2 regions of the Blautia obeum ATCC 29174 genome follow, and region 2 is predicted to be linked to the other one. Evidence: predicted binding sites of a transcription regulator. Region 2 holds the regulator's gene; the other holds the start of a gene.
The links. The regulator HrcA, encoded in region 2, represses chaperone genes, less so after heat shock. The targets are predictions, from matches to a motif close to TGTTAGCACTCNNNNNNNNNGAGTGCTAACA.

Region 1 (6,060 bases), 1.2 Mb from region 2:
ACGAATACCGGCAATACTACGTTGAATTTTACAGATATCAGTCCGGAACATTTTATGGTTCAGGATATTTCAGATCCAATGGAACAGAATAGCAGTCAGCAGCTGTGGATCGTACCGCGTGCCGGGATAGCAGCAGGAGAGTATGATGATACGATCACATATACCAGTGAAGAAGGTGTAGAAGTTTCGTTTGAAGCAAAGATGACAGTTGAGGCAGCAAAGGATGATGCACAGAACGGCAACGGACAGGATGATCAGAAAACAGATACAGGAAATACATCAGATCCGACAGCAGATGATCAGAATAAAGGTGATGAAACTCCGGCGGACAGTACAACAGATCCTTCGAATGATGCGAACACTTCAGATGGCGGAAATAATGGAAGTACCACAACAGAAGTTACACTGGCAGTAGATGATACTGTTGCAGAGTCCGGGTTGACATTTAAATCTACAGAAAGCCAGCAGATCACTGTAAAAAATAATTCCGCACAGGCAGTGACAGTAGCTGCTTCTTCAACAGGTGCGGCGCCTGCAGTGACAATAGATCCTTCCGAACAGGTGATTCCGTCTGGTGAAAGTGCGACATTTACAGTTACACCGGCAGAAAATCTGGCAACAGATACGCCTTATCCGGATAATATTCTGTTTGCAGATAAAAATAACAGCGATAATAAGATCATAGTTCCTGTGAATGTTACGATACCTGCTCCGGCAGTGAGCAATGTTACACGCGATCCTAAAGATGGTCCTGACTTTGGAACATTGGTAGATGGATATACAGAACTTCCGGCGCCTCAGACGATCACACTGACAAATGAAGGAAATGCAGATGCTGTTCTGTCTGATGCAGTCAGCAGTACAGGCGCAGCCCAGGGACAGTATTTTGATATTACCTGGCAGGCACAGACTGTTAAGAGCGGAGCTAAGGCTACATTTACAATTCAGCCAAAGATCAATCTTACAGCGAATGCGACTCCTTATACAGAAACATTTACGATTACAGATACTACAAATGGAAAGAGCATTCCGATCACTGCGACAGTTACAGTAAATTCTCCAGATCCTTCTCTGGATGTTTCAGGACAGTTGATTGATTTTGCAGCCGCAAAGAAGGGCTATAGTGAGATTGCTCCACAGCAGTTCACGGTCACGAACAATGGAAATGTGACAGTAACACTGGAACAGCCGGCACTGACAAATTTTACAGTTTCTGTTGATCCTGCACAGCTTACACTGGCACCGGGAGCAACTGCTGTTTATACAGTGCAGCCTAAGACAGGACTGGATGTGGGTGCTTATTCAGAGGACCTTAAGATTTCTTCATCTTTAAATAAATCTATTACAGTGAATTTACAGGTTGTGAAGGGAAATGCAGTTCTTACGAAGATTCAGCAGCCGGCAGCAGTTACCGGACTTGCAAATGGGACGAAGAAGGATGCAGCCTCTCTGAAACTTCCATCTACTGTAGTGGTTGAAACAACAGAAGGAAGTATGAAAGCAGCAGTTTCATGGAATGTGAAAGAAACTTCTTATAAGCAGTCCAGTACAGATGCTCAGAAATTTACTGTATCCGGTACCGTGACGTTGCCTTCCGGAGTGGATAATGATAATAAGATCAGTCTTGCTACTTCTGTGGAAGTCAGCGTAAATGCATACAGTGCAAAAGTTGCATCTGCAGAGAATAATAAGATTACAGGCATTGATGTAAATGGAGTTTATACTACACAGACAAAGATTTCCTTTACAGCAGTTGGTGCGGGAATGGATAATAATTCTCCGAAAAAAGGAGACACCCGTTATGTTCCGCAGAGCTGGACAGTCATTAATACAAATGTCTGGAACGCCGCACCATATACTGCGTCTTTTGGACTGGCACAGAGTGGGGATTATACGCTGAAAGTTGCTTTTGCACAGCAGCAGTATGATGGAAGCAGCTGGAAAGCAACAGGAACAACGGATACCAGACAGGTATCTTTCAGCATCGCAAAAGCCAAAGTGACTGCTCCTGGAACAAATCTTACACCTGCAGCGAACAGAAAGAGTTCCGTAAAAACAGGTGATAATACACCAATCCTTCCATTTGTATGTATCCTGATCATTGCGGCAGGTGCGATTGGCGGAGTGGTATTTTACAAAAAGAAAAACAAAAAATAAAAAAGAAATGAAAAACGATAAAAGTTTTGTTAGCACTCATTTAAAATGAGTGCTAATTTTTTCTTGACTTTTGGAAAAAAGGGGATTAGTATATAGAAAAACGAAAAAAAAAGAATCTAAGGAGTGTGGATAATATGGCTGAAAAGCACGGAAATTTATCAATTAACAGTGAAAACATTTTTCCTATCATAAAGAAATGGCTGTATTCTGACCATGATATTTTTGTTCGAGAACTGGTATCCAATGGTTGCGATGCCATTACAAAATTAAAGAAACTTGAAGTGATGGGAGAATATGCTTTCCCGGATGATTATAAACCGGCAGTGCAGGTCGTTGTAGATTCTGAAGCAAAGACTTTGAAATTTATCGATAATGGTATTGGTATGACTGCTGATGAAGTAGAGGAATATATTACACAGATCGCATTTTCCGGTGCAACAGAATTTCTGGAGAAGTATAAAGATAAAACAACGGATGACCAGATGATTGGTCATTTCGGTCTGGGATTCTATTCTGCATTTATGGTAGCAGATGAAGTGCATATTGATACTCTTTCTTTTAAAGAAGGTGCAACAGCAGTACACTGGACATGCGATGGTGGTACAGAATATGATATGCAGGATGGGGACAGAACAACAGTTGGTACAGAGATTACGCTGTTTCTGAATGATGAAAGCCTGGAGTTCTGTAATGAATATCGTATGCGTGAAGTTATTGAGAAATACTGTTCTTTCATGCCGGTAAATATTTATCTGTCTAATGCAAATGCAGAGCAGGAGTATGAGACAATCGACGAAGCTGATCTGAGAGACGACGATGTTGTCGTTGAACATATTCATGAAGATGCAAAGACAGAAGAAAAAGAAAATGATAAGGGCGAAAAAGAAGTTGTAGAGGTTTCTCCTGCACGTGAGCGTGTAAAGATCAACAAACGTCCGGTATCTTTAAGTGATCCGAATCCGTTGTGGATGAAACATCCGAATGAGTGCTCTGATGAGGATTATAAAGAATTCTACCGTAAGGTATTTATGGATTACAAAGAGCCATTGTTCTGGATCCACCTGAACATGGATTATCCGTTTAACCTGAAAGGTATTTTATATTTCCCGAAGATCAATACAGAATATGATTCTATTGAGGGAACAATTAAATTATACAATAACCAGGTATTTATCGCAGATAATATTAAAGAGGTAATCCCAGAATTCCTGCTTCTTCTTAAAGGTGTGATCGATTGTCCGGATCTGCCATTGAATGTATCCAGAAGTGCGCTGCAGAATGATGGATTTGTTCAGAAAATTTCTGAATATATTTCCAAGAAAGTAGCAGATAAACTGACAGGAATGTGTAAGACAGATCGTGAGTCTTATGAGAAATACTGGGATGATATCAGTCCATTCATTAAATTTGGATGCATTAAAGACAGCAAGTTCTCTGAAAAACTGCATGACTACATTCTGTTTAAAGATGTTGACAATAAATATCTGACATTGAAAGACTGTATCGAGCAGAATAAGAAAGAAGATACAGCTGAGTCTGACGATACAAAGAAAGAAGATGCTGAGAATAAGGAGAATGCAGAAAAGAAAGAGCCTGAAAAGACAACGATCTTCTATGTGACAGATCCGGTACAGCAGAGCCAGTACATCAATATGTTCAGAGAAGCAGGAAAAAATGCAGTTATTCTTTCTCACAATATTGATACAACTTTTATCTCTCACCTGGAACAGAAAGATCAGACAATTCAGTTCAAGAGAATTGATGCAGATGTGACAGAAGAACTGAAGGGTGAAGGTGCAGCAGATGAAAATACTGCAAAAACTCTGACAGAATTATTCCGTAAGAATCTGAATATGGAGAAACTGGAAGTTAAGGCAGAGAATCTGAAGAATGAATCTGTTGCAGCAATGATGACACTTTCGGAGGAAAGTCGTCGTATGCAGGATATGATGAAGATGTACAATATGTACGGAATGGATCCTGGAATGTTTGGCGGTCAGGAAACTTTGGTGCTGAATGTGAGTCATCCGCTGGTAAAATACCTTGCGGAAAATCAGGAGTCTGAACATGCAGCAGTAATCTGCCAGCAGTTATATGATCTTGCAATGTTGAGTCATAAACAGTTATCGCCAGATGAAATGACCAAATTTGTACAGAGAAGCAATGAAATTCTGATGCTTCTTACAAAATAAAAGCAAAAATTTAAAGACAATATAAAAAGAATCCCGAATATTTTCTTTTATGTGGAAAAAAATCGGGATTTTTTTATATTTTGTTGACAAAAAACAATAAATTCTATATGCTGAAATTGTATGGCGAACCTATGATTTTGTAGTTATAACATGAATAGTGTGACTCTTAAAATGTCGTTTTTTTTCGAAGAACCACGAGTTTGGTATGTAAAAGAAAAATAAGAAAAAATTGTCGTATAATAATGACAAAACAGGAAAAGGCGGAGGGAGAGCACATGAGAAAAGTATATCGATTAATCCGACAGCTGGGAATGACCTCAAAATATAAAGGATATTATTATGTTGCCGAAGCAGTAATGATGTCGATGGAACTTCAGGATTATCCAATTAAGATCACGAAGGACATCTATCCATATCTGGCAAAAAAATTCAAATCAACACCAGTTAATATTGAACATGATATTCGGACGGTCATTAATGTATGTTGGACAGCTAATAAAGAAACGATGGATCGAATCGCAGGTTATCCTCTTCGCTACAGACCTACAAACAGTGAGTTTGTAGATATGCTGGCATATTATCTCATCCAGACAGAACTGGATGCAGAAAATGCAATTGAGGAAGCCAAAAAGAATCTTACAGCCTGTCAAAATCCAATCGATGTTTTTGAAAAAATTTCGGAACTGCAGAATCCCATGTGATTTCAGGGTGTCTGTCCAGAAGAAATGTATCGGAAGAAATTCCGGTCGTACAGAATAATTCGTTGTTTTTATATTGAAGGTTTAAATTTAATCCGCGAATCTGATCAGTAGAAATCTGGAAAGAAGAATCTGCAAATAATAGTGAATACTGAGCCGGAGACAGCTGAAAAACGATTCGAAACTGTATTGGCAGTAATTTGCCGCGTATGATTGAAAAACAGTAAGATTTCAGCTCTTTCCAGGGACAGTAATCTGAATCATTAAAATTCATATTTTGCACGGTATCCGTGTCAAAAAAATCTTTGTGGATTTTTCCGTCAATTGTGAAGTTGCTGAAAGTAGTAATGGATGCTTCTACCAGAGAAAAAGAATCGAAGGTATCTCCGATCAGTAACTGATTCATGAAGCTTTTGACATCGTTGATTTTAAGTGCAAGCATTTTGAACTCCCATAATTTAGTGTAGCTTCTATTATAAAACAGAATCAAAAAAAAGAATAGAGTTTTTCGAAAAAGTCTTTTCAAATATGTAGCTATATGGTAATATAGATGTGGTATTCGATACTACATATTATGGAAAAGAGGACGATATAATTGAGCTATAAAATTGTCATAGATAGTTGTGGGGAATTATTGGATGAGTGGAAAAAAGATCCTCGCTTTGAGTCGGTAGCACTGACTTTGAGCGTTGGTGGTGAAAATATTATAGATGATGAAAATTTTGACCAGGCTTCTTTTTTAAAAAAAGTAGCTGACTGCCCGGAATGCCCAAAATCGGCATGCCCGTCACCGGAACGCTATATGAGGGCGTTTGACTGTGATGCGGATCACGTATATGCAGTTACGCTTTCAGCAGAACTTAGTGGCTCGTATAACAGTGCTGTTCTGGGAAAAAGTCTTTTGCAGGAAGAAAATCCTGGTAAGCAGATTTATGTGTTTAATTCGAAATCGGCATCTGTCGGACAGTCCCTGATTGCGATGAAAATACAGGAATGTGAAGAAGCTGGGTATT
Region 2 (6,060 bases):
AACTCAAAGAGAAATTTATACGACGGAAAAATATTTGTATAAAAAGGCATTAAGAAGTGTAGCAATTATTGTGTCAAGAGAAGGAGCAAGTAGAAATGCACTTTTAGCAGCAAAAGGTTGTTTAAGGGAAAACGGAAAGTTGATTTTATGTTTATCTGATAAAGATTTAAACGAACTGATTCATATAAAGGAAAAAGGCGAACAGCCAACAGCAGAGTTTTTTGAAGCTATGTTAGATGATATACTGATACATTTGGAAAAGTAAAAATTAAAAGTATAGAACAAATATCATGAGGAATCTTTTTAGAAGATAATAATATTATTGATGAAACTGGAGATTATGTAACTATATGTTCAACCCAGAAGATGGATAAAAAAAGATACAATGCTTACAAACTATTAGCCATGAATTATGGGAAACTGGAAGAATGTATATATGAAGATGGGACGTTTAGTATTTCGTTAACATGTTCAAGTTATATTAAGGGACAACAACTTGCAGCATATATTGAACAAAAAGATAATGTGATTCTAGCATATGGATAACTGTGGAGAAATTATGTGAAATGATAGAAAGAAGTACAGAACAAACATTCGGTTTGCCCTGTACTTTTTTTATATGTAATGATATACTGAAAACACAACCATACTAAAAGAGACACATCTTAATTTTAGATAAATGAAATTTGTTTAAAACAGGAGAATGCTATGGATCATTTTGAATTACATTCCGAATACAAACCAACCGGTGACCAGCCCCAGGCAATCGAAAAACTGGTCAAAGGCTTTAAAGAAGGCAACCAGTTCGAGACTTTGCTGGGTGTCACAGGTTCCGGTAAGACCTTCACCATGGCGAACGTCATCGCCCAGTTAAACAAGCCAACTTTGGTACTTGCGCACAATAAAACACTGGCAGCACAGCTCTACGGTGAGATGAAGGAATTCTTCCCTGAGAACGCAGTGGAATACTTTGTTTCCTATTATGATTATTACCAGCCAGAGGCATATGTTCCATCTACGGATACTTATATAGCAAAAGATGCTTCCACGAACGATGAAATCGATAAACTCCGTCTTTCTGCAACAGCGGCTCTCTGTGAACGGAAAGATGTTATTGTGGTTTCCTCTGTATCCTGTATCTATGGTCTGGGTGCACCGGAAGAATTCTTTGATATGATGATCTCACTTCGTCCGGGAATGGAGAAAGACAGGGATGAGGTAATCAAAGAACTGATCGATATTCAGTATAACCGTAATGAAATGGATTTCCATCGTGGTACGTTCCGGGTACGTGGAGATGTGCTGGAAATCTTCCCGGCCAACTATTCTGACCGGGCAATTCGTGTGGAATTCTTTGGAGATGAGATTGATCGAATTACAGAAGTAGATGTGTTGACCGGTGAGATTCACAATGAACTGAAACATGCGGCGATTTTTCCGGCATCTCATTACGTTGTACCACAGAGCCAGATCCAGAAGGCTGCAGACGCAATCCTTGAAGAAATGAAAGAACAGGTTTCTTATTTTAAAAGTGAAGATAAGTTGATCGAAGCACAGCGAATTGCCGAGAGAACCAATTTTGATGTAGAAATGATGAAAGAGACGGGATTCTGCTCTGGAATTGAGAACTACTCCAGACATCTGACAGGACTTGCTCCGGGGCAGCCACCATATACTCTGATGGACTACTTTAAAGATGACTTCCTTCTTATTATAGATGAGTCTCATAAGACTGTATCACAGGTTGGAGGAATGTATGCAGGTGACCAGAGCCGTAAGCAGACACTGGTAGATTATGGCTTCCGCCTGCCGTCAGCGAAGGATAACCGGCCATTGAGCTTTACGGAATTTGAAAATAAACTCGATCAGGTTATGTTTGTTTCTGCGACACCAGGACAGTATGAAGCAGAACATGAACTTCTTCGTGCAGAACAGATTATTCGTCCGACTGGGCTTCTGGATCCGAAAGTAGAAGTTCGTCCGGTGGAAGGACAGATTGATGATCTGATCAGTGAAGTAAATAAAGAAGTCGATAAAGGTCACAAGATTTTGATCACAACTTTGACAAAACGAATGGCAGAAGATCTGACCGATTACATGAAAGATGTCGGCATCCGTGTTCGTTATCTGCATTCGGATATTGATACTTTGGAACGTGCAGAAATCATTCGTGACATGCGTCTGGATGTCTTTGATGTGCTGGTTGGTATCAATCTTTTGCGAGAAGGACTGGATATTCCGGAGATTACACTGGTTGCAATTCTTGATGCGGATAAAGAAGGATTCCTGCGTTCAGAAGTTTCTCTGATCCAGACGATTGGACGTGCGGCCCGTAACAGTGAGGGGCATGTTATCATGTATGCAGATGTCATGACAGATTCCATGCGAAAAGCCATTCAGGAGACAGAACGAAGAAGAACGATTCAGGAGGCTTACAATAAAGAACATGGAATCACGCCGACTACGATCAAGAAAGCAGTTCGTGATCTGATCACGGTTTCCAAGGCAGTCGCCGAGACGGAAGACAAGCTTAAGAAAGAGCCGGAGTCCATGACAAGAAAAGAACTGACGAAGCTGATAGGTCAGGTGGAGAAACAGATGCGTGCAGCAGCAGCAGATCTCAACTTTGAGCAGGCGGCAGAGTTGCGTGACAAGATGATCGAATTGAAGAAAAGCCTCGATGAAATGGATGAATAGAAAAAGTTTATAAGCTCAAAGAGAAATTCCCCCTGTCTGTAAAAAGTTTTACTTTACTCTTGTACAGTAATGGAGAGAGTGCTAAAATGGAACAAGCACTAAACGAAAGAGGTAATCGATATGCAGTTTTCCAAAAGATTAGACAGATTTGGAGAAGAAATCTTTGCAGCCTTGAATAACAGACGTATGGAACTGGAAGCACAGGGCATGAAAATTTATAATATGAGTGTGGGAACTCCGGATTTTAAGACACCGGAGCACATTAAGAAGGCACTTGCTGCTGCGGCAATGGATGACAATAACTGGAAGTACAGTCTTCGTGATCTGCCAGAACTTCTGGAAGCAGTATGTACTTATTATAAGAAACGTTTTGATGTGAATCTGACACCGGATATGGTTATGACTGTTTACGGCAGTCAGGAAGGTATGGGACATCTTGGAATGGCACTTTGCGATGAGGGAGATGTTGTTCTTCTTCCAGATCCATGTTATCCGGTATTTGCAGCAGGCAGTCTGATGGCAGGCGCAGTGCCATACTATTATCCGCTGGTGGCAGAACACGACTTTCTTCCATATGTAAAGGATATTCCGGAAGAAGTTGCAAAGAAAGCAAAATACATGGTAGTTTCTCTGCCCTCCAATCCGGTAGGAAGCATTGCAACACCGGGATTATATGAAGAAATCATTGCCTTTGCGAAGAAATATGATATTTTGATCATTCATGACAACGCATATAGTGATATCATCTTTGACGGAGCACATGGCGGAAGTTTCCTTGCAACAGAAGGAGCGAAAGAAATCGGCGTGGAATTTTTCAGCCTTTCGAAATCCTTCAATGTGACAGGAGCAAGAATCAGTTTTCTGGTTGGGCGTCCAGATGTGATCGCGGCACTTCGCAAGCTGAGAAGCCAGATCGATTTTGGAATGTTTCTGCCAATTCAGAAGGCAGCGATCGCAGCATTGAATGGCCCACTGGAAAGTGTGCAGGAGCAGTGCAGAATGTATCAGGAAAGAAGAGATGCACTCTGTAATGGCCTTCGTGAAATCGGATGGGACCTTCCGAATGGCAAGGGAACGATGTTCGTATGGGCAAGAATCCCGGGAGGACGTACAGACAGTATGGCATTCTGCATGGAACTGATGGAAAAAGCCGGTGTTATTGTGACTCCTGGTGCAAGCTTTGGACCGCATGGTGAAGGATATGTACGTTTCGCTCTCGTCCTGCCACCGGAAAAAATCCGCGAAGTTGTAGAAGCTATCCGTAAAAGCGGAATCTGAGAAAGTAAACGAAGCATATTAAAAAATGCATTCATAATAAATTAAGAACAGAAATTCACATAATCACAGTACTTTTGACACAAAGTAACAGAGTGGAAAGGTAGATTTTCCCGATTTGTGCCCGTACTGTGATTTTTTTCGATTTTTTTAAAAAATATAAATTAGATGTTGACAAACAATTACGACAGTGCTATCTTAACAGTATAGATGTTAGCACTCTTCGTTAATGAGTGCTAACAGACTAATAGGAAAGGAGCTGAGAACATGGATGAACAATTGACAGATCGTAAGAAAAGAATTCTGAAAGCGATCATCAAGACATACATGGAAACGGGCGAACCGGTAGGATCCAGGACAATATCCAAGGATGCAGACCTGAATGTCAGCTCAGCAACGATCCGAAATGAAATGTCTGACCTGACAGACATGGGTTACATCGTTCAGCCACATACATCGGCAGGAAGAATCCCTTCTGATAAAGGCTATCGGCTTTATGTGGATGAATTGATGAGAGAAAAGGAAGATGAAATTGCAGAAATCCGTAATCTGATGATTGAGAAGACCGATAAAATGGAAAAAGTGCTTAAGAATGTAGCACGTGTCCTGGCTTCCAATACCAATTACGCGACGATGGTTTCAGTTCCTCAGTACAGCGGCAATAAATTGAAATTTATTCAGCTGTCCCGTGTCAATGAGCTGCAGTTAGTAGCTGTGGTTGTCTGCGAAGGAAATGTCATCCGTAATCAGATCATTGATCTGGATGAAGAAATGGATGATGAGACACTTCTGAAGTTGAACCTTCTTCTTAATACCAATCTGAATGGCCTGCCGATACAGGACATTAATCTGGGCATGATTGCCAGACTGAAAGAACAGGCAGGAATCCACAGTGGACTGGTAGCAAGAGTGTTGGATGCAGTTGCAGCAACCATTCATGTCGATGAAGACGATCTGGAAATCTATACGTCTGGTGCAACGAACTTCTTTAAATATCCGGAACTGTCGGATAAGACCAAAGCCACTGAGCTGATTTCTACTTTTGAAGAAAAACAGCAGTTGGTTGATTTGGTCAAGGAGCGGATGGCAGATGACAATACCGGTGTTCAGGTGTATATCGGAGATGAACTTCCGATTTCTACCATGAAAGATTGCAGTGTTGTTACTGCAACTTATGAACTGGGAGAGGGCATGCATGGAACAATCGGTATCGTAGGACCTAAACGAATGGATTATGAAAATGTAGTAAATAGTCTGAAGACTCTCAAGGTCGAACTCGATGAGGTATTCAAAAAAAATAAAAGTAATCAAGACAGTTAGCTGTCAGACTGGAAAGGCGGTAGAAAGAACGTGTCAGAAACAAATAAAAAAGAAGCTGGCGTACAGGAAGAAACAGAGAAAGACCTTCCGGAAACAGAACCTGTTACAGAACCAGTAGAAGAATCGCCGGAGGCAACCGCAGGAACGGAAACCACAGAGGAAACCGAGAGTGCAGCTGAAGACGATAAGGAATCTGATAAAGAAACCAAAGGAAAAAATTCTTTCTTTGGCAAAAAGAAAAAAGACAATAAGCTGGAACAGCAGATTGAAGATCTGACTGACAGGCTGAAGCGTAACATGGCTGAGTTTGATAACTTCCGTAAACGTACGGAAAAAGAAAAATCCAGCATGTATGTGATCGGAGCAAAGGATATCATCGAGAAGATCCTTCCGGTTGTAGATAACTTTGAAAGAGGCCTTGCACAGGCTCCGGAAGATGATCCATTTGCAGAGGGAATGCAGAAGATCTACAAACAGTTTACCACTACAATGGAAGGCATGGGAGTAGAACCGATCGAAGCTGTTGGAAAAGAATTTAATCCGGATTTCCACAATGCAGTGATGCATGTGGAGGATGAATCTGTTGGAGAAAATATTGTTGTGGAGGAGCTTCAGAAAGGATACACCTACAAGGGATTTGTAGTCCGCCACAGCATGGTAAAAGTTGCAAACTGATCGTGCTCAAGGAAAAAGGAAGCGGCTGCGAAGCAGACATTTACTTTTTCTGGCACGATCCTGACAGAATCATAAGTGCATAGCACGAAAGAT

Region 1: the regulator HrcA is predicted to act here: its motif matches at 2,185-2,215, upstream of htpG (molecular chaperone HtpG).

What each region holds. Positions count from the first base shown of each region.
Region 1 is NZ_CP102265.1:1,336,902-1,342,961, forward strand. It holds gene NQ503_RS06375 (hypothetical protein) at 1-2,157, shown strand, start outside; gene htpG (molecular chaperone HtpG) at 2,292-4,349, shown strand; gene NQ503_RS06385 (sporulation initiation factor Spo0A C-terminal domain-containing protein) at 4,625-5,050, shown strand; gene NQ503_RS06390 (DUF5721 family protein) at 4,986-5,489, opposite strand; gene NQ503_RS06395 (DegV family protein) at 5,643-6,060, shown strand, end outside.
Region 2 is NZ_CP102265.1:2,503,306-2,509,365, reverse strand. It holds gene NQ503_RS12130 (DNA cytosine methyltransferase) at 1-265, shown strand, start outside; gene uvrB (excinuclease ABC subunit UvrB) at 709-2,697, shown strand; gene NQ503_RS12120 (pyridoxal phosphate-dependent aminotransferase) at 2,818-3,975, shown strand; gene hrcA (heat-inducible transcriptional repressor HrcA) at 4,240-5,292, shown strand; gene grpE (nucleotide exchange factor GrpE) at 5,323-5,967, shown strand.